3 regions of the Dermacoccus sp. UBA1591 genome follow, and region 3 is predicted to be linked to each of the others. Evidence: riboswitches for the same ligand, from Rfam matches in the RefSeq annotation. Region 3 holds a riboswitch; each other region holds the start of a gene.

The links. A riboswitch is a leader RNA that binds a small molecule or an ion and turns the genes downstream of it on or off. The one in region 3 is predicted to bind S-adenosylmethionine.
Region 1: linked by a shared signal. The riboswitch ahead of B2284_RS02820 (MetQ/NlpA family ABC transporter substrate-binding protein) and the one ahead of B2284_RS03200 (bifunctional o-acetylhomoserine/o-acetylserine sulfhydrylase) in region 3 are both predicted to bind S-adenosylmethionine.
Region 2: linked by a shared signal. The riboswitch ahead of metX (homoserine O-acetyltransferase MetX) and the one ahead of B2284_RS03200 (bifunctional o-acetylhomoserine/o-acetylserine sulfhydrylase) in region 3 are both predicted to bind S-adenosylmethionine.

Annotation. Positions count from the first base shown of each region.
Region 1 is NZ_DCNR01000024.1:5,214-12,304, reverse strand. It holds gene B2284_RS02845 (glycine--tRNA ligase) at 1-341, opposite strand, end outside; gene B2284_RS02840 (hypothetical protein) at 415-1,209, opposite strand; gene B2284_RS02835 (GNAT family N-acetyltransferase) at 1,206-2,267, opposite strand; gene msrA (peptide-methionine (S)-S-oxide reductase MsrA) at 2,421-3,068, shown strand; gene B2284_RS02825 (neutral/alkaline non-lysosomal ceramidase C-terminal domain-containing protein) at 3,136-3,519, opposite strand; SAM riboswitch class IV at 3,732-3,843, shown strand; gene B2284_RS02820 (MetQ/NlpA family ABC transporter substrate-binding protein) at 4,022-5,029, shown strand; gene B2284_RS02815 (methionine ABC transporter ATP-binding protein) at 5,026-6,099, shown strand; gene B2284_RS02810 (methionine ABC transporter permease) at 6,096-6,764, shown strand; gene B2284_RS02805 (alpha/beta fold hydrolase) at 6,869-7,091, opposite strand, start outside.
Region 2 is NZ_DCNR01000112.1:3,984-11,074, reverse strand. It holds gene hrpA (ATP-dependent RNA helicase HrpA) at 1-463, shown strand, start outside; gene B2284_RS12865 (HIT family protein) at 484-927, shown strand; gene B2284_RS12860 (PAC2 family protein) at 1,001-1,930, shown strand; gene B2284_RS12855 (EcsC family protein) at 2,058-2,744, shown strand; gene B2284_RS12850 (hypothetical protein) at 3,016-3,954, shown strand; SAM riboswitch class IV at 4,044-4,152, shown strand; gene metX (homoserine O-acetyltransferase MetX) at 4,187-5,359, shown strand; gene B2284_RS12840 (universal stress protein) at 5,429-5,791, shown strand; partial or broken gene B2284_RS12835 (sigma-70 family RNA polymerase sigma factor) at 6,095-7,091, shown strand, end outside.
Region 3 is NZ_DCNR01000029.1:20,276-27,366, forward strand. It holds gene B2284_RS03175 (phosphatidylinositol mannoside acyltransferase) at 1-891, opposite strand, end outside; gene pgsA (phosphatidylinositol phosphate synthase) at 896-1,516, opposite strand; gene B2284_RS03185 (HIT family protein) at 1,582-2,157, opposite strand; gene B2284_RS03190 (hypothetical protein) at 2,240-2,629, opposite strand; gene B2284_RS03195 (GNAT family N-acetyltransferase) at 2,626-3,120, opposite strand; SAM riboswitch class IV at 3,244-3,359, shown strand; gene B2284_RS03200 (bifunctional o-acetylhomoserine/o-acetylserine sulfhydrylase) at 3,432-4,745, shown strand; gene thrS (threonine--tRNA ligase) at 4,912-6,909, opposite strand.

The sequences.
Region 1 (7,091 bases), on a different contig from region 3:
TGCCAGTTGTCCTCGACGAAGCGCACGTCGTGCGCGTCGAGGTCGATGCCGAGCGCCTCGAGCGAGCCGAGGTAGAGCTCCTGCGGGTTGCCCGGGTCGGGCTTGAGGATGACCTGGAACTGCGTGTGCGTCTGCAGCCGGTTCGGGTTCTCGCCGTAGCGGCTGTCATCGGGGCGCACGGAGGGCTCGACGTACGCGACGTGCCACGGCTCGGGCCCGAGCACGCGCATGACGGTGTTGGGGTTCATCGTCCCCGCACCGACCTCGGTGTTGTAGGGCTGCACGACCATGCATCCGCGGTCGGTCCAGTACTTCTGCAGCGTCAACAGGGCATCTTGCATCGTCAGCACGTCGGTCACGCGCCCCAGGTTACCGAGTGCGCACGCGCCCCGCCCATTCGTCCCGATCACGACGTCACAGCAGACGATGACGGCGCACGCGCCGCCCGGGAACGCGGGCGCTCGCCATGAGTTCCCGCGTCGTCAGCACCTTGGTCGGCGACATCCATCCACACGACGGCTTGTGGAGCGCGCAGCCACCACCCAGGCTGACGGCCGCGTGGTCGATCAGGCCGTCGGGGTTGCGCCAGACATGGACGACACCAAGGCCGTCGTCGGTGTCATGACGCGGCAGCAACCGCGTCCGCTCCCGCAGCCACGCCTCGATCGGCTCGCGCTGCATCCACTCCTCACGTGCGCCGTCCACGCCGGCCGCGGCGAGAACGGCACCGAAGCAGTTGGGCCCGCTGGCGCGCGGGAACGTCCCCGCGATCTCACGGGCGCCTGGCAGCACGGCGTCGATGTCGGCCCAGGCCCGCTGGGTGATCTCGCGATGACGACTCGCGCGCCGCCCCTCGACGACGTATGCCACGACGCGCTCGAGGTCGCGCGCGATGGCCGACGCGTCGTCACCGCTACGCCAGAGGTGACGCGTGGGTTGCGCTCGCCTCAGAGACGCCGGCAAGGCGCGCGCCGCCGCGCGATCGAGCCAGCAGATGGCTTGGTCGTCCACGCCGTACAGCAGGAACGTGTCCTTGAGCTCGAACGTCACCCGCTCGGGCTCGTCGCGCAGGCCGAGGTCGTGCGCGACGCTGCGGGGCACGACGAACGGCTGATCGACCGGCATCGTCCACGCGCGCCACTGCAGCAGCTGCTCGTGCGTCACCTCGATGCCGAGCACCTCGCGTACGGGCGCACCGGACGGGCTCATGCAAGCCTCTTCTGCCATTCGAACATCGTGCCCTCGCGTTCGTAGCCGAGCTCGGAGTTGATCCGCAGCATGTGGGTGTTCGTCTCGTCGTTCCAGGTGCGCTGCACCTCGACGCCCGGCGCGACCTGCGGCAGCAGCAGCGACACCGCAGCCTTGACCCGGTAGCCGAGCCGGTGCCCACGGTGCGCGGCCTCGACGAGGGTGTCGTCCTGGTAGGCGATCCAAGGCGTCTCCGCGGGAACGCTGACGTGCGTGAACGCGGCCATCTGCCCGCTCGGTCGGTGCCACGCCACGGCCTCGACGACGCGTCGACCCTGAGCGCGTGCGGTGTCGAACAGCTCGTGCACCCGCGCGGCATCCCACGTCTCCGGTTCGATCGCAACGTCACCGAGCGGGGTGTCGGTCGACATCATCGCTCCGAGACGGGCCCGCTCCTCGAGCCACTGCGACGGGAGGTCGTCGACGGCCGTCTCGACGACATACTCGTCGTCGAACGCGAGGGCGGCACGCATCTGTGCGGCGACGGCGTCGCTGACCGGCAGACGCTGAGCGTTGCGCACGCACCTCTGGGCCTGAGCGAACCCTCGGGCAGCGAGGAAGGCGCCTCCGGCGTCAGGCTGGCCGACGGGCGTCTGCGTCTCGACGAGGACCGTCGTACGTCCCTCGTCCTGCATGATCTCCTCCGCGGCTGAGAGCAGCGCCGAGCCGACACCCCGTCGTCGCGCGGGAGCCAGCACGTCGAGGTGGAGAAACGCGAGGTGGGTGTTGTCGCGGCGCGGCAGGACGAGCTCGGCGGCACCGACGACGCCAGCTGCTGTGTCCACGCCATCATCCTGGATGTCGGCTGCTCCCCCAACGGCGTCGTCGTCACACGAGGCTTCCCCCTCGACGGCGACGAACGCATGACGCGTCTCGGATTCCTTGCCCCACATGGCGCGCAGCTCGTCGGCGGGGTAGGCGGTCGTGTGCTTGCCCCACTGCTCGTGGCCCACCGTCATGAACACCTGCGCCCAGGCGTCGAACAGCGGGTCGGACGGGCCGATCTGACGAATGCGCATGGCGACATTGCACTCAGCACCAGCTGCGTACGCAACCGGTTTTTCGGCGCGTCCGCCTGGATCGTGCGACAACCCGTTCATGCCGGCGGAGGCTCGGGCCGGAATGCCTCGACCGCCGGCGGTGTTGTCTCGGAACCCGAGGAAAGGCACCTCATGTTCACTCGAAAGCACACCCGAACGCCCGAGGCGAGCGACCTGCACGACGTCCTCGACGTGCCGATGTTCTCCGAACTGCCCGACGGCTCGGCGACCCTGTACGTCGCGATGGGCTGCTTCTGGGGCGCCGAACGCATCTTCTGGAAGATTCCGGGCGTCGTCACCACGGCCGTCGGGTACATGGGCGGCCACGCCACCGAGCCGACGTACGAGGACGTCTGTGACGGCGGCACGGGCCACACCGAGACGGTCATGGTGGCCTACGACCCGTCGCGCGTGTCCGAACGCGAGCTTCTCAAGGCGTTCTGGGAGAACCACGACCCGACGACCGCGAACCGGCAGGGCAACGACGTCGGCACGCAGTACCGCTCGGCGATCTACTGGACGACGCCGCAGCAGGAGCGCGCTGCCCGCGAGACGTCCGCGCTCTTCCAAGAGGCACTCGACGACGCGGGCCGCGGCGCCATCACGACCGAGATGCGCCCGGCCGACGAGGCGGGCCCCTTCTGGCCGGCGGAGCTGTACCACCAGCAGTACCTGTCCAAGCACCCCGGCGGCTACTGCAACCACGGCTTCAAGGGCGTCACGTGCCCCGTCGGCGTCGCCGACCTGCCCGCGCAGACGGATGTCCTCCCGCCACGCTGACGACGACATGCACGGCGGCTGCTGAGCCGGCGGCCGATCAACCGGCCACCGCGGCGCACCGGCCGTCTCAGCGCACCTGGAAGGCCCGGCTCGTTCCGGTATGGGCACTGACCTTGCCGTTCCAGCCGTTCTTCCAGTTGCCCTGCTGCACGAGGCGATACGTGCTCGCGGGCGTGCCGCGACGTATGCGCCGCTCCATGGTGCATCGCGAGTACGAGACGCCCTCGCGCGACCAGACGTACGCGGTGTCCCAGTCGTGGTCGTCGAGGACGTCGACCCACGACGAGCCGACCTGACGCTGCACCTTGACGAACGTGCCCATCGTGCGGAAGTCATTCTTCGGGTGGCCGCCGCGGAAGACCGCCCGCACGCTCGAACCAGCCGAGCGTGTGGCGTCCGGCTGAGTCAGGACGTCACCGAAGTGCTGCCCGGGTGGGGCGTCGTCGAACACGACGCCGGGGCCCTCGGCGCGTGGCCGACGTCACACTCATCACCCACCTAGACGATCGTCCAAGCTGTGTGAAGAAATCACTCACCCGAGCCTCGACGGCGAAAGACGCCGCATCAGCCACGCCGCGTGTCGCACGTCACAATCTTCGCCCACGTCTCATCTCCAGTGCCACAACTTGACGCTTTGTCGTGCGCGGCTCTAATCTCGCTGCTGGTCAAGAGATCCGATGCAAAGCCCTGGCTGGTCGGACGGCAACCCTCACACGCGTGGCGGGGTGCTCCAGGTGATGACCCGGCCGCGTCGACCACGCGGCAAGCACGCTCGGCACCCAACGTGACGGCATCCTCGTGAGCCTTCCGTTGCGCTGCCCAGGCCCCGAAAGGCATGCCCCGCACGACACCGCGCACCGCGCCCCACCCCGGCGCCCCCGCCTTCGCGCTGACTCCGCGCATCCGCGCCAGCTCCGCGCATTCGCATCCTTGCCGCCTCACCAGGAGAGATCATGACCGACAAGCACACCCCCGCCGACGAGACCTCGACGCCCGCCTCGTCCACGCATGACGCCACGAGCGCCGAGAACGGCGCGACCGCCCTGCCCCCGAAACCGAAGAACAACACCGGCAAGTACGTCGCGATCGGCGCAGGCGTCCTCGTCGTCGCGCTGGCCGCCGGCATCGGGGCCAAGGTGCTCGGCGGGAGCAGTGACGACAAGCTGACCCACCTCAAGGTGGGCACGACGGAGGCGTCGGACCCGTACTGGAACCAGCTCGTCAAGGTGGGCAAGGACAAGTACGGCCTCGACATCGAACCGGTCAACTTCTCTGATTACACCCAGGCCAACCCCGCGCTCTCCGAGGGCCAGGTCGACCTCAACCAGTTCCAGCACCTGCAATTCCTCGCCGACTACAACACCAAGGCGAAGCAGAACCTCACGCCCATCGGGGCGACGTACATCGTCCCGCTGGCGCTGTACTCGAAGAAGCACACGAGCGTCGGCCAGTTCCCCCAGGGCGGCAAGATCGCCATCCCCAACGATCCGACGAACCAGGCACGCGCCTTGCTGCTGCTGCAGAGCGCCGGACTGCTGAAGCTCAAGGGTGGTGGCACCTCGCTGTCGACCCCGGCCGACATCGAAGCCGGCGCCTCGAAGGTCACCGTCACAGCGGTCAACGCCGAGCAGACCGCGGCCGCGCTGCCGTCCGTCGACGGCGCGATCGTCAACAACAACTTCGCCGCGGACGCGAAGCTCGACCCGAGCAAGGCCCTGTTCAAGGACGACCCGCATGCGGCCTCGTCGAAGCCGTACATCAACGTCGTCGTCGCGCGCGCCGCGGACAAGGACAACGCCGACTACGCCAAGTTCGTCAAGGCCTACCACGACCCGAGCGTCGAGAAGCTCATCGAGGAGCGCACGAAGGGCACGAGCGTCCTCGTGAACAACTCCGCCTCCGAGGTGCAGGGCATCCTCGCGAACCTCGAGGCCCAGATCAAGGCGAAGGGATCGAAGTGACGGGCCCCTCCCCCACACCGACGAAGGCCGCCGCGCCGGCGAGTGCCACCCCGCCCGCCGTCGCCTTCCACGACGTCGGCAAGACGTTCACCCGCGGCAAGAGCCGGGTGACGGCTCTCGACGGCATCACGACGCAGGTGGAGCGCGGACGCATCGTCGCCGTCATCGGTTTCTCCGGCGCCGGCAAGAGCACCCTCGTACGTCTCATCAACGGCCTGGAGACGCCGACGCGCGGCCACGTCGAGATCGACGGCGTCGACCTCGCGTCGCTGTCCGCGAAGCAGGTGCGCGAGCTGCGCGGTCGCATCGGCATGGTGTTCCAGCAGTTCAACCTCATCCGCTCGCGCACGGTGTACGCCAACGTCGCCTACCCCCTCGAGGTCGCCGACTGGGACAAGGCGCGCCAGGAGGCGCGCATCACCGAGCTGCTCAGCTTCGTCGGGCTCACCGAGAAGGCGTGGGCCTACCCCGACGAGCTCTCCGGCGGGCAGAAGCAGCGCGTCGGCATCGCCCGTGCGCTCGCGACGAACCCGGAGATCCTGCTCGCCGACGAGTCCACGTCCGCGCTCGACCCCGACACGACGAAGGACGTCCTCGCGCTGCTGCGCCGCGTCAACGACGAGCTCGGCGTGACGATCGTCGTCATCACCCACGAGATGGACGTCGTGCGCGAACTCGCCGACGACGTCGTCGTCCTCGAGGCCGGCCGCATCGTCGAGTCCGGGCGCACCGTCGACGTCCTCGGCGCGCCGAAGGCGGACGCGACGCGCCGCCTCGTCGACGCCACCCTGCGGAACGTGCCCGACGCACGCGAGAGCGCCCGGCTGCGCGCTGCCCACGACGGGCGCCTCGCGACGCTGACGGTTCACGACCCGCGCGAGTTCGGCCGTGTCCTGGCCCGCATGTCCGCACACGGCGTCGAACCGGAGATCGTGCACGGTGGACTCACACCGCTCAAGGACGACACCCTGACGACGTTGACGCTCGCCCTGCGCGGCGACGACGACGCCGTCACCACCGTGCTCGACGAACTGCGTCTCGCCGCCGACGTCGAGGAGGTCGCCGCATGATGCCCGCAACCGATTGGGAGGCGCTGCGCCCCACGATCGTCACCGCGGTGGGCGAGACGCTGCTCATGGTCGGCGCGACGATCATCATGGGCGGCATCCTCGGCCTCGCCCTCGGCGTGCTGCTCAACACCACACGACGCGGCGGCATCCTCGAGAACCGAGTTCTGCACACGGTGCTCAACGTCCTCGTCAACATCATCCGACCGATCCCGTTCATCATCTTCGCCGCCGCTCTCGGGCCGTTGACGCTCGCAGTCACGGGCTCGACGATCGGTGCGAAGTCGATGATCTTCCCGCTGACGATCGCCTCGACCTTCGGCATCAGCCGCATCGTCGAGCAGAACCTCGTGAGCGTCGACCCCGGCGTCATCGAGGCGGCGCAGGCGATGGGGGCGAGTCCGTGGCGCATCATTCGCACCGTGCTCATCCCCGAGGCGCTGGCGCCGCTGATCCTCGGCTACACGTTCGCGCTCGTCGCGGTCATCGACATGACGGCCGTCGTCGGCGCCATGGGCGGCGGCGGCATCGGTGACTTCGCCCTGTCCTACGGTTACCGCCGCTACGACTGGGCCGTGACGTGGGCCGCCGTCGTCGTCATCATCGTCTTCGTTCAGATCGCCCAGTTCATCGGCAACGCTCTGGCCCGCAAGGCGCTGCGTCACTGAGACACCCTCCGCGCCGCTCGGCGCGAGCATGACGAAAGGCCGCGACCATCCGGAGAGGATGATCGCGGCCCTTCGCCGTCAGGACGCGTCAGACCAGCCGTGCGTCAGCGAGCGCCGACGGTGGCGACCTTCTGCAGGCTCGAGCGCAGGTCGGCCTGCATGCCCTCACGCTGCTGGACGTGGTGGTGCTTCTTCTTCGTGCTGGACGCGCTGTCCGTCACCTCGTTGGCGGGGCCGGGCTCCGGCTGGGGCACAGGGTCGCACTCGACGTCGGCGTGGCCCGGTCCACCCGTCCGCGCGGGCATCGCGCCGGTGAGGAGGTAGGCG
Region 2 (7,091 bases), on a different contig from region 3:
CGTGCTCGAGGCGGCCGAGAAGCTCGCGCCCGTGCTCGAGCACGCCGCCGAGGTGCAGCTCGGGCTGTCACGATTGACGGCGCCCGCGGCGAAGGCGTTGCACGACGACGTCGCCGCTCACCTCGTCGCGCTCATCCATCCCGGTTTCGTCGCCGAGACCGGGTTGGCGCGCCTCGGTCACCTCGATCGCTACGTGCGGGGCATGCTCGAGCGGCTCGACAAGGGCGTCACCGATCTCGTGCGTGACGCCGACCGCGCCGACCTCGTCGCGACCGTCCGACGTGAGTACGACGACATGGTCGCCGGGCTGCGCCCCGAGCGCCGTGGGGACGCCGACGTGCTCGACATCCGCTGGATGATCGAGGAGCTTGCCGTCAGCCAGTTCGCGCAGCGTCTGGGCACCGCTCACCCGGTGTCCGAGAAGCGGATCTACAAGGCGATGGACGCTGCGGAGGCCCGCTGATCGGGCGTAGGTTGGAGGCCATGGCGAGCATCTTCAGCAAGATCATCGACGGCGACATCCCGGCGCACTTCGTCTGGCAGGACGAGGTGTGCGTGGCGTTCCTCGTCATCGACCCCATCACCGACGGGCACACGGTCGTCGTGCCGCGCGGGGAGATCGTCGAATGGACGCAGGCGCCGCCGAGCATCTTCGCGCATCTCACGGGTGTCGCGCAGATCATCGGTCAGGCGCAGCAGCGCGCGTGGCAGGCGCAGCGCGTCGGCCTGCTCGTCGAGGGGTACGAGGTGCCGCACCTGCACCTGCACGTGTGGCCGACGCAGAGCCCGGCCGAGTTCGACCCGCACGCCGTCACGCGCGGCCAGGACCAGCAGATCCTCGCCGAGAATGCCGAGGCGCTGCGGGCGCAGTTGCGCACCGACGGTCATGCCGAGACCGTTCCGGACGCCGCGTCGCCGCAGACCTGAGTGGCCGCGGCGTGGGGGAATCATCCCCGCGCGCGGGGCGTTGAACGGTGAGCACCTGACGAAGGAGTACGACGTGCTTGATCCCACGCAACTGTTCCGCATCGAGACCGACACCCCGCTCGCCGAGCAGAGCGCCTCGACCCTCGTGGTCTCGCTGGGCGGTTTCATCGACGCGGGCAACACACAGAAGTTGATGACGGCGCACATGCTGGGCACGCTCGAGCACACGGTCGTCGCGTCGTTCGACGTCGACCAGTTGCTCGACTACCGCGGTCGCCGCCCGATGATGACGTTCGATCGCGACCGCTACAGCGAGTACGACGACCCGGCTCTCGTGCTGTACCGCCTCGTCGACGCCGAAGGCACGCCGTTCCTGCTGCTCGCCGGCCCCGAGCCCGACTACCAGTGGGAGCGCGTCAGCGAGGCCGTCCGCATCCTCGCGGCGAACCTCGGCGTCTCGCTCATGGTGAGCGCGCACGGCATCCCGATGGCGGTGCCGCACACGCGCCCGGTCGGTTTCACGCGTTTCGCCTCCGATCAGCGTCTGCTGACGGAGAACGAGCCGCTCTTCGGCAACGTCCAGGTGCCCTCGAGTGCCGAAGGGCTCATGCACATCCGGCTCGCCGAGGCAGGCATGGACACCGCAGGTTTCGCGATCCACGTGCCGCACTACCTCACGCAGGTCGAGTTCGCGGACGCCGCGCTCGCCGCGCTCGAGGCCGTCTGCGGGCTGACGGGGCTGGCGATCCCCGCTCAGGAGCTCGCCGCGATCGCCGGGCTGCATCGCGCCGACATCGCCAAGCAGATCAGCGAGAACGACGAGGTCACCGAGGTCGTCGAGGGCCTCGAGCGGCAGTACGACGCCTTCACCGAGGGTCGTCGTCGACGCTCGCTCCTCGCCGCCGAGATGAACGACCTGCCGAGCGCAGACGAGATCGGCGCCGAGCTGGAGCAGTTCCTGCGCGCCGAGGGAGAGGATCCGGGCACCAAGGGCTCGTTGTGAGCCCGCGAGCGCTTCTCGCCGGCCGTCGGTCTGAGCCGACGGCCACGCGGGCTTCGCAACGCTCGCCTGGCTGCGGCCACCCCTGCGGTGGCTTGCCGGGCCCCCGCCAACTTGGGAGGATCACCTCATGTTCGGATTCGGTCAAGACAAGAAGGCTCCTGCAGCCCCCGAGAAATCGTCGGGCATGCTCGACTCGACGGCCAACACCCTGGCGCAGCACCTCATCTCGGTGGGCATCGGGGGCGTGGCGACGTTCAAGTCGGCCCGCGCCGTCGCCGACGAGGCGATGAAGAAGGCGGGCTCCAAGGAAGCGGCGATGGACGACGTCGTCGCATCACACACGAAGCTCGCGGGCGCGAACGGCTTCCTCACCAACCTCGGCGGTTTCGTCACGCTCCCCGTGGCACTGCCCGCGAACGTCATCGGTTTCTACACCGTCGCGACGCGCATGGTCGCGGCGATCGCCGCCATCAACGGTCACGACGTCGACGACCCAGCCGTGCGCTCGGCGATCCTGCTCGACCTCATCGGTGCGGACGCGACGCAGGTCCTCAAGGGCCTTGGCCCGATGACGGGTGGCGTCGCGACGAACGTCGCCACGCGCAAGCTGCCGCCGGCGGCGCTCGCCGTCGTGAACAAGTCAGTTGCGTTCCGTCTCGGCTCGCAGGTGGGGCGTCGCTTCCTCACGCGCATTCCGCGCCTCATCCCCGTGGCGGGCGGCTTCATCGGTGGCGGCCTCGATGTCGTCCTCATCCGCAAGATCGCCCAGTCGGCGCGTCGCGACTTCGTCGCGCAGATCCCGCCGTCAGCCTGACGTCTCCCTGATTCCACCTCGAACGCCACTCGTCTTCGACGGGTGGCGTTCGGCGTGTCCGGGCCGGTTCGGCGATGTGTCGTCCGTGCGCATCAACGGGCTTCCGGGCGACGATCTGGGGGCCGCGAACCCCCGCCTGGCCTTGCTCGAACGGCCCACTCACCCACAGGTGTGACGGCTACGGCCCGTTTCGCGGCCCGCAGGATGCCTCGTCCACAGGTTTGTGGCTCGTGGTCAGCGCGCGGGTGGCGTCATGGGTTTCGCTGGGGGCATGAAGACAACAACACGACTCAAGGGCCTCAGCGCCCTGGTGGCAGGCCTTCCCGATCTCGTCGGCTCCGAGGGGGCGGGCGCCGTCATCGTCCTGTTCGAACGTGACGGTGCGCTCGCGGGGGTGCTCGGCTGGGCGGACGATGCGTGCGACGGGGAGACGGCGCACATGCTCGACGTCGTCGCTGAGCGGCGCGCGACGATGGGTGCGCAGGCCGCCATCGCCATCGCCTATCGCTGCGAGCCGGGCCGCGTCGACATCGCGGCCCTCGCGAAACGCATCGAGCGCCGCGTGCCGCTGCACCACGTCCTCGGTGCCAGCGACGAGCACTGGTGGGCCATCGAATGCGAGCTCGGCTGCTGTGACGGCGCGATCCACGAGATCCCGTCCCTGTCAGAGCAGACCCGCGAGCAGCTTCGCCACGTCCGCCGCGGCGGCGAGGCCATGGCCGCCACCGCGCGCCCCGTTCCCAGCGTCGTCGACGTCCGAGCCGCCTGGGCACGGTTGTGCGACGTCCCCGACACCGCGTCGGGCACCCGGCGACGCTCCCGCAGCGCCGACCTGCAGGTGCTCGCCGACGCTGTCGTCGACGGCCCGACGCGCGATGAGATCCTCCTGTGCGTCGCACCCGAACTGTTCCGTCTGCTGAGCCCGGGCATGCCGCTCGGCGAGACGGGCCCGCTGATGACGAGCGCGTGCCTGCGAACTTGGCTGCCGCTCGTGCCGCGCCACGGCCGCGCCGCGTGGAAGGCCCTCGAGGCCGCCGCGACCTGGCGCGAAGGCGACCTGCGGGGAGCCGGTGCGTGCGCCGCGGCGTCGCTGCGCATCGGGGGTACGTCATTGGGGCAACTGCTGCGCGACATCACAGGCACGGGGTTGTCGTACGAGCAGGCCGTCGGTGCGCTCCACACGAAGGCTCGGCAGAGTTCCGTCGCCTGACGAGCGTGCCGGTTGTGGGAGCGCGCCACATCGTGGACGTCGCCGCGCGGGCGATGGAAGCCGCGGGCAGGGCCGCCTACTGTGTCGCAGGTCAAGAGTTTCAGCGACACAAGCCCCGGCTTGCTGAGCGGCAACCCTCCCTCGCGGCGGGGTGCCCCGGGTGACGACAGGGCCGCCCGTGGGCGGCAAGCGCGAGAGGTGGGTTGCGACCCACCTCGGAATCGAGGACGTCATGGTTTCGCACCGTCGCCTCGCCGTGGCCGACCCCGCGGCGCCCCTCACCGACGACGGGTTCAACCCGCACGCACGTGCCGTCCACATCGGCACCCTGACGCTGGAGAACGGCGCCGCCCTGCCCGACGTCGTCATGACGTACGAGTGCTGGGGCGAGCTGAACGACGACGCGAGCAACGCCGTCCTCGTCGAGCACGCCCTGACCGGAGACTCGCACGTCGTCGGGCCGGTCGGCCCCGGGCAGCCGACGGCGGGGTGGTGGCCTGGTCTCATCGGCCCCGGCGCGCCCCTCGACACCGACGAGCTGTTCGTCGTGGCGATCAACGTGCTCGGCGGCTGTCGCGGCAGCACGGGCCCCATGTCGCTCGCACCAGACGGCCGGGTGTGGGGCGGGCGCTTCCCACACGTCAGCGTCAGGGATCAGGCGCGCGCCGAGGCGCGGGTCGCCGACGCTCTCGGCATCGCGCGCTTCCACACTGTCATCGGCGGCTCCTTCGGCGGGATGCGCGCCGCGGAGTGGGTGGCGACCTTCCCGCATCGGGTGCAGCGCGCCCTCGTCGTCGCGAGCTGCGCGGCGGCGGGCGCCGACCAGATCGCGTGGGGGCACACGCAGGTGCGGGCAATCGAAGCTGACCCGGATTTCCGGGGTGGCGGCTACCTCGAGCAGGGCGTCTTCCCGACGTCGGGGCTCGGGCTCGCCCGCCAGATCGCGCACACCTCCTACCGCAGCGCGCACGAGTTGCAGGAGCGGTTCGGGCGCGAGTCGCAGGGAGCGGACCGCACGCTCGACGGCGGCCTGTTCGCCGTCGAGAGCTATCTCGAGCACCACGCCGCGAAACTCGTCGCGCGGTTCGACGCCATGAGTTATGTGCGGCTCACGCAGGCGATGGCGACGCACGACGTCGGCCGCGGCCGCGGCGGCATCGAGCCTGCGCTTCGGGTGTTCGGGGGTGAGCTCGTCGTCGCCGCGGTCGACTCCGATCGGCTGTTCCCGGTCAGTGCCTCCGCCGACATCGTCCGGGCTCACGGGCGCGGACGGCTGCGTCTCATCCACTCGCCGCACGGTCACGACGGTTTCCTCATCGAGGCCGACCAGATCGCGGCGCTCGTGCGCGAGGTCATCGCTCGGCCGCTCACGGCCGAGGCGGGCCGCGTCCGTCCCGTGGCGTGACGGCGGGCGCTCGCGGCACCTCGGGTAGCGTGTGAGCCGATCGCCACAGTCGCAGAACAGGGGTTGCGCATGTCCGTCGTCGTCAGTTTCGCTCCGGGCCCGGAGGGTGAGGCCGCGGTGGCCGAGGCCGTGCGTCAGTCGAGTGTGCTGGGGCGCCCGCTCGTACTCGTCTCGACCGTCCCGAGCGACGACGCGCGCGCTGCCGCGCAGGAGAGTGCGGACGCGGTCGGCGGCCGCGTCGTGCAGGTGGAGGAGGGCCAGGACGCGGTCGAGGTGATCCTCGACGAGGTGGCCGAACTCGACCCGGCGCTGCTCGTCATCGGGCTGCGTCGCCGCACGCCCGTCGGCAAGCTGATCCTCGGTTCGAGCGCTCAGCGGCTGCTGCTCGACGCGCCGTGCCCCGTCCTCGCGGTCAAGCCCACAGCGCACTGATCTCGCGCTGCTCCCAACCCCGGCCTGACGCGCTTGCGTCAGGTCGGGAACACCCGCGCACGCAGGGGCGTTGAACCCCGTGATTCTGCGGTTCTCGACCCAGAGTTCTATAATGGTGAAAGAAGCGACGCGGGGGATCGAATCAGGCACCACGGTGCCAGGCGAGCTCAGGTGAGTCTCGGGCAACCGGCTCTCGTCGGATCCCGCCCCCGTGGTTCGTCTCTTCCCTCGTACGAAGCGCTCGGCGCGCGATTGCGCCTGCCCGATGCGTTGTGCACTCTCGGAAGGTAGTTGGTGACCTCAGTGTCCGAAACGGCTCAGACCCCCGCGCTTCCCGCGGACATCGACCATCCCGCGGTCATTGCTCTGTTCGAGCAGGGGCGCGCGAGCGGCACGGTCGACAGCGTGGTGCTGAAGACCGCCCTCGAAGAAGCGAAGATCTCCATGGCCAAGCAGAAGGCGGTGCTGAAGGCGCTGGGGGCCGAGGGCATCGAGATCGTGCTCGACGAGGTTCACGCGGCCCAGGCCGTCGCCACGACGACCGGGCGCAAGAGCGCGGCGAAGAAGTCGACTGCCAAGAAGACGGCGACGAAGACCGCTGCCGCGAAGAAGACCACCGCGGCCAAGACGACGACCGCGAAGAAGGCTGCCGTCAAGAAGACGGCGGCGAAGAAGGCCGTAGAGGCGGAGACCGACGTCGAGCTCGACGAGAACGTCACCGCCGACGAGGCGAGTGAGGCCCCCGCGAAGAAGGCGGCCGCCAAGAAGACCACCGCCAAGAAGGCGACGGCGAAGAAGGCCACCGCGGCCAAGTCGACGACCGCGAAGAAGACCACCGCCAAGAAAGCATCCGCTGGCGAGCCGGACAAGGTCGTCGCCGAGGACGTCGAGATCGACGACGTCGTCGTGACGGACGTCGAGGCAGGCGCCGAGGAGGTCGACGAGGCGAAGAAGCCCGCCGGCGAGGCCGAAGACGAGAAGGGCGGCTTCGTCCTGCGTCCGGGTGACGAGGATGACGCGCCGGCCCAGCAGGTCGTGACGGCAGGTGCGACGGCCGACCCGGTCAAGGACTACCTCAAGCAGATCGGCAAGGTCGCCCTGCTCAACGCCGAGCAGGAGGTCGAGCTCGCGAAGCGCATCGAGGCCGGCCTGTTCGCCGAGCAGAAGCTCGAGTCGGGCGTCAAGATGGACATGAAGCTCAAGCGCGAGCTGTGGTGGATCGCCTCGGACGGCAAGAACGCGAAGAACCACCTCCTCGAGGCCAACCTGCGTCTCGTCGTGTCGCTGGCCAAGCGTTACA
Region 3 (7,091 bases):
GTCCTGCGTGTGCTCGCGGATGGCGCCGCCGAGCGCGTCGGCGCACGCCTGGACTGCGGCCTGCACGTCGGCGCGGGCATCATCGGTGTGGGCGATGTCGACCGCCGGGTGGAAGCGGATGTCGATGCCCCAGCCGCTGCCGCCGTCGCGCCGGCGGTAGGTGATCGTGATCGGCACGAGTGCCGCACCGGTGCGTCGGGCGATGACGGCGGGGCCGGCAGCGAGGCGGGCCGGCTCGCCGCACAGGTCGACGGTGACGCCGCGGCTCGTGAGGTCGCGATCCGACAGCAGCGGCGCGAACGCACCCGGTTCGCGCACGAGCGTCTCGACCTGGCCGAGGACGTTCTCGCCCTTGGTCAGCGGGATGATCGTCATGCCCAGCTCTTCGCGGAAGTGCAGGAACGCGCGGAGGAGAGCGTCGGGCTCGAGTCGCTCGGCGACCGTCGTCACGTGCGCGAGCTGTGTCGCCGACCAGGCGCCCGCGAGATCCCAGTTGCCGAGGTGGCCGAGGTAGGCGACGACGCTGCGTCCATCGGCGAGCATGCTGCGGGTCGCCTCGAGTTCACCCGAGGTGGTCACCCTCTCGGCGATCTGCTCGCGTGTCAGCGACGGCAGTCGGAACGCCTCGCACCAGTAGCGCAGGTACGAGCGCACGCCGGCGGCGACGAGCGCGTCGAGGGCTGCGTCGTCGAGTTCGGGGCGCGCGATCGCGTAGTTGGAGCGCATCCGCGCGACGCTCGGGCCGCCGCGGCGCGTCGTGACGTCCGCGATGACGTCGAAGAGGCGGTGGGCGGCGCGCTCGGGCAGCGCCCGCACGCCCCACCAGGCGCCCTTGAACGCTGCGACGGTGACGGCGTCGCGGGCGCGCGTCGTCAACCCCTCGGCGGCCACGCGCTCAGCCCTCGAACGGCTTGGCGAGGGCCTGCTTCCGCACCATGAGCATGCGCTGCACGACCGTGATGAACGATGCGACGGCGAGCAGCGTGAGCACGACGGTCAGCACGATCTCGGGCAGGAACCAGCCGACGAGGCCGGTCGTGACGAGCACGGCGACGAGACGGTCGGCGCGCTCGGCGATGCCGACGTTCGCCTGCATGCCGAGACCCTCGGCCCGGGCCTTGGCGTAGGAGACGACCGAGCCGAGCACGAGGCACGCGAGCGCGAGGCACGCCATGAGGAAGTTGTCGCCCTTGCCCGCGTAGTACAGGACGAGGCCGCCGAAGATCGCGGCGTCACCGACGCGGTCGAGCGTCGAGTCGAGGTAGGCACCCCACGTCGACGAGCGGCCCGACAGGCGCGCCATGTTGCCGTCGAGCATGTCCGAGAAGACGAAGACGGTGATGAACAACGTGCCGACGAGGAAGTCGCCGCGCGGATAGAACCACAGTGCACCGAACGCGACACCGACGGTGCCCACGATCGTCACGACGTCGGGGCTGATGCCGAGACGCAGCAGGAGCTGGGCGATGGGCCGGAAGATGGCGGAGAAAAACGCGCGCGCGTACTTGTTGAGCATGGTGGTTCAACTGTAGCGGTTCGATATACCCGTTCGAGGCAGCGCACTGCCCGTGGTGCCCGGTGTCAGTCGTTCGGCCAGTTCGCGACGATGCGCTGACGGCTGTCCTCGAGCAGCACCGGCAGCGCCTTGGTGCGCCCGATGATCGGCATGAAGTTCATGTCGCCACCCCAGCGCGGCACGATGTGCTGATGCAGGTGCGCGGCGACGCCGGCACCTGCGACGTCACCCTGGTTCATCCCGAGGTTGAACCCGCCCGGGTTCGACGCGGCCTTGAGGGCACGCACCCCGGCCTTCGTCAGCTTCGTGAACTCCTCGGTCTCGTCGTCGGTGAGGTCGATGTACGAGGCGACGTGACGGTACGGGCACACGAGCAGGTGGCCCGGGTTGTACGGGAACAGGTTCATCACGACGAAACAGTGCTCACCACGGTGGACGATGAGGCCGTCGGCGTCGGTCTTCGTAGGCGACGCGCAGAACGGGCAGCCGTGGCCGGCGTCCTTTGTCGGACGCTCGCCCTCGATGTACGCCATGCGGTGCGGCGTCCACAGCCGCCCGAACCCGTCGGCCTCGCCCGCGAAGGCGCCGGCTTGCTCGATGAGGATGTCGTCCTGCGAATCAGTGTTGAACTCGTCGACCATGGCCCGATCCTAGAGCCCCGCCTGCCTCGACGCAGCGGCCGCGGGTGGGCTCGCGCGCACCATGCACCCCGGGTGAGCGGTCTCAGACCGCCGCGATCTCGCGCAGACGCGCCGGGACAATGGTTCGGTCGGCTTCCCCCGCGTGCGCGACGTCGCCGACACGGCCCGCCAACGTCCGCGCGACCTCGGCCGCGTCGCCGTCACCGACGACGGCGACGATGCTCGCCAGCCCGGCGAGGCCCGTGACGGCGTCCTCGAGGTCGAGCCAGTCGTCGTCATCGAGGCCGGCCGCCGCCCCCGGCCATGCGACCGAGGCGGCCATGACGCCGTCACGAGCCCACTGCTCGACAGCGTCGCGCGCGAGGGCGCCGTCAGCACCGAGGTGCAGGACGACGGCGTTCGCGACCGGTTTGGACGGGCAGGCGATGCAGCGCTCGCGCTGATCGAGCGCCCAGATGACGTCGTCGCTCATGACGCACGCTCCGCATCGCGGCGGGCGTCGAGGCCGAACGGCGCCACACGCTGCATGTGACGTTCGTCCGGCGGGCCGAAGCCGGCCCGTTCGTACAGCCTGCGGGCACGCGGACGGGCGTTGAGCATCATTCGCGCGACGTCGTGCGCGTCGGCCCAGGCGTCGACGATCCGCAGCATCCGCTCGGCCAGGCCCTGGCCGCGCGCCGACGGCGTGACGAAGACGACCGCGATGTAGAGCGACGGCTGCGCCGGCCGAGCCAGCGCCGGGGGCCGGTGCACGAGCGACGTCTGCACCATGCCGAGAGCCGTCCCGTCAGCACTCGAGGCGAGCCACGTCGGCAGATCGCCGTAGTGCGCGAGCCAGTGATCGGCATACTCGGTGATGAAGCCGGAGCGGTTGCTCTCCCCCGCCTCGAGGTCCATCTGCAGACGCAGCGCCGCGCAGGCGAACGCGTCTTCGCGGCGCGCGCGGACGATCGTCGGTGTCATGGCAACAGTCAAGCACGGCATGAGGGTCGTCGCCCGTAGGCGCGTCGCGTCAGCACGGGGCCGCGACCGGAATGTGAGACAGCATTCCCGCCTGATGACACCACCCGGCCTAGAGTGGCCGCAGGTCACGAGCGCCAGCGTCAAACCCCGGTTTGCTGGCCGGCAACCCTCCCACCGCGGCGGGGTGCTCCGGGTGACGACCTGGCCCGGCGCCGAGCGCGTCCGGGCAAGCGCGGAGGGATTCCCCTTCGGGCACCACACGTACGGTGCGCCGCCCGTGCGTCCACGCACTCCTCAAGAGGGACATCATCATGAGCTCCGAGAACTGGGCCTTCGAGACCAAGCAGATCCACGTCGGCCAGAACGTCGACGGCGACACCGGCGCCCGGGCGCTGCCGATCTACCAGACGACGTCGTTCGTCTTCGACTCCGCCGAGACCGCGGCCAACCGCTTCGGCCTGTCGGATCTCGGCCCCATCTACACACGCATCGGTAACCCGACGGCGCAGGCGGTCGAAGACCGCATCGCCGCGCTGGAGGGCGGCGTCGGCGCGTTGCTGCTCGCGTCGGGTCAGGCGGCGACGACGTTCGCCATCCTCAACGTCGCGCAGGCCGGCGACCACATCGTCGCCTCGTCCGCGCTGTACGGCGGCACGTACAACCTGCTGAAGTACACGCTCAAGCGACTCGGCGTCGAGACGACGTTCATCGACAACATCAACGATCTCGACGAGTGGCGCGGCGCCATCCGCGACAACACGAAGCTGCTGTTCGGCGAGACGCTGAGCAACCCCGACCAGAAGGTGCTCGACGTGCGCGGCCTCGCCGACATCGCGCATGACGCCGGGGTGCCGCTGTTCGTCGACAACACCGTCGCGACGCCGTACCTGCTGCGCCCGATCGAGCATGGCGCGGACGTCGTCATCCACTCCGCGACGAAGTACCTCGGGGGGCACGGGACGTCGATCGCCGGCGTGCTCGTCGACGCCGGGACGTTCGACTACGCCGCCGACCCGGCGAAGTTCCCGCAGTTCAACGAGCCGTCGGAGAGCTACCACGGTCTCGTGTTCGCCCGCGACCTCGGCGTCGGATCGCCGCTCGGCGCGAACCTCGCCTTCATCCTCAAGGCGCGCGTCGAACTGCTGCGCGACCTCGGCGCGGCCGTCTCCCCGTTCAACGCGTTCCTCATCGCGCAAGGCCTCGAGACGTTGTCGCTGCGTGTGGAGCGACACGTGGAGAACGCGAAGAAGGTCGTCGAGTTCCTGAAGTCGCAGCCGCAGGTCGAGAAGTTGTTCTACGCCTCCGACCCGTCGAGCCCCTACAAGGAACTCGCCGACCGCTACCTGCCCGCCGGCTCCGGCGCCGTGCTGTCGTTCGAGATCGCCGGCGGCGTCGAGGCGGGCAAGAAGTTCGTCGACGCTCTCGAACTGCACTCGCACGTCGCGAACATCGGTGACGTCCGTTCCCTCGCCATCCATCCTGCGTCGACGACGCACTCCCAGGGCAGCGACGAGGACCGCCGCGGCGCCGGCGTGACGCCCGGACTCGTGCGGTTGAGCGTCGGCATCGAGAACTCCGCCGACATCATCGCCGACCTCGAGAAGGGCTTCGCTGCAGCGAAGTGACCGTGCGCTGAGGTGGGTCCCCGCGACGGGTGACGCAACCGGGTTCCCTACCCCGAGCGTGGTCACCCGGCCGTGTCGAACGCCGGCCCTCGGGTGCACATGCCAACACACGAGCGCGCCCCCGAACCGCGAGGTTCGGGGGCGCGCGTCGTCGTCGAGGCAGACGTCAGCCGGCCGTCGGGTCGGTGTTCTGACGTTCGGTGATGACGCGGGTGATCTCGGCGATCGCGTCGGCCACCGGCACGCCGTTCTTCTGCGACCCGTCGCGGAAACGGAACGAGACGGCGCCGTTGTCGCGGTCCTCTTCACCGGCGATCAGGATGAACGGCGCCTTCGACTTGGACGCGTTGCGGATCTTCTTCGGGAAGCGGTCGTCGCTCATGTCGACCTCGACACGCACGCCGGCTTCGCGCAGCTTCATCGCGACGTCCTGTAGGTAGTCGTAGTACTCCTCCGCGACGGGCACGGCGAGCACCTGAACCGGCGCGAGCCACGCCGGGAACGCGCCCGCGTAGTGCTCGACGAGCACGCCGAGGAAGCGTTCGATCGAGCCGAACTTCGCCGAGTGGACCATGACGGGCTGCTGACGCGAGCCGTCCGCCGCCTGGTACTCGAGGCCGAAACGAGCGGGCTGGTTGAAGTCGTACTGGATCGTCGACATCTGCCAGGTACGGCCGATGGCGTCGCGCGCCTGCACGGAGATCTTCGGGCCGTAGAACGCGGCACCGCCCGGGTCCGGCACGAGCTCGAGGCCGGACTCGAGCGCGACGTCCGACAGCACCTTCGTCGCGATGTCCCACTGTTCGTCGGTGCCGATGAACTTGTCCTTCTTGTCCCCGTCGACGTCGCGCGTCGAGAGCTCGAGGTAGAAGTCGTTCATGCCGAAGTCGCGCAGTAGGCCGAGGATGAAGTCGAGCAGGTGCTTGATCTCTCCCGGCGCCTGTTCGGGCGTGACGTAGCTGTGCGAGTCGTCCTGGGTGATCATGCGCACGCGCGTCAGACCGGAGAGCACGCCCGACTTCTCGTCGCGGTACACCGTGCCGAACTCGAAGAAGCGCAGCGGCAGCTCACGGTAGGAGCGCCCACGCGAACGGAAGATCTCGTTGTGCATCGGGCAGTTCATCGCCTTGAGGCGGTAGTTCTGCCCGTCGACGTCGAGGGGCGGGAACATCCCGTCCGCGTAGTACGGCAGGTGACCCGAGGTGTAGAAGAGGTCTTCCTTCGCAATGTGCGGCGTGCCGACGTAGGAGAAGCCCTCCTCGATGTGACGGCGGCGGACGTAGTCCTCCATCTCACGCTTGATGATGCCGCCCTTGGGGTGGAACACCGGCAGGCCGGGGCCGATGTTCTCGGGGAAGCTGAACAGGTCGAGCTCGGCGCCGAGCTTGCGGTGGTCGCGCTTCTCGGCCTCGGCGAGGCGCTCGAGGTAGGCCTTCAGCTCGTCCTTCGTCGGCCACGCAGTGCCGTAGATGCGCTGCAGCTGCGGGTTCTTCTCGCTGCCGCGCCAGTATGCGGCGGCCGAACGCATGAGCTTGAACGCGTTGCCGAGCACCTTCGTCGACGGCACGTGCGGGCCGCGGCACAGGTCGCCCCAGGCGACGGTGCCGTCGCGGCGGACGTTGTCGTAGATCGTCAGCTCACCGCCACCGACCTCGGCCTCCGCGCCCTCGGCCGCATTCGCAGCGTTGCCCTTGAGGCCGATGAGCTCGCACTTGTAGGGCTCGTGCGCGAGTTCTTCGAGGCCCTCGGCGTCGGTGATGACGCGGCGGTTGAACGTCTGGCCCTCGTTGACGATCCTCTGCATCGCCTTCTCGAGCTTCTTGAGGTCGTCGGGCGTGAACGCCTCGGCGACGTCGAAGTCGTAGTAGAAACCGTCGGTGACGGGCGGGCCGATGCCGAGCTTCGCGCTCGGGTTGATCTGCTGCACCGCCTGCGCGAGCACGTGGGCCGCGGAGTGACGCAGGACGGCGAGGCCCTCCGGGTCCTGAGCGGTGACGGGCTCGACGGACGCGCCGTCCGGGATCTCGCGGAACAGGTCGCGCAGTTCACCGTCGATGCGCATGACGAGGACGGCCTTGTCGCCGCCGAACAGGTCCGTGCCCGTCGTGCCCTGCTCGACCTCGCGTGGTTCGCCGTTGACGGTCAGGGTGATGTTCTCGGACACGGCTGTGCTCCTTGTTCGTGACGTGCAGACTCGGCCGCACACGTACGAATGGCACGGCCCGTGCGGCCAAGGCTACCGGGTGCCCCCGACCACCCCACGTCGAGCCGCCGGCACCACCCAGGCGTGACGTTGGTCGCCCGCGGTGATGCGAGGCGGCCGTTGCTGAGGAGCTCCTACGAATG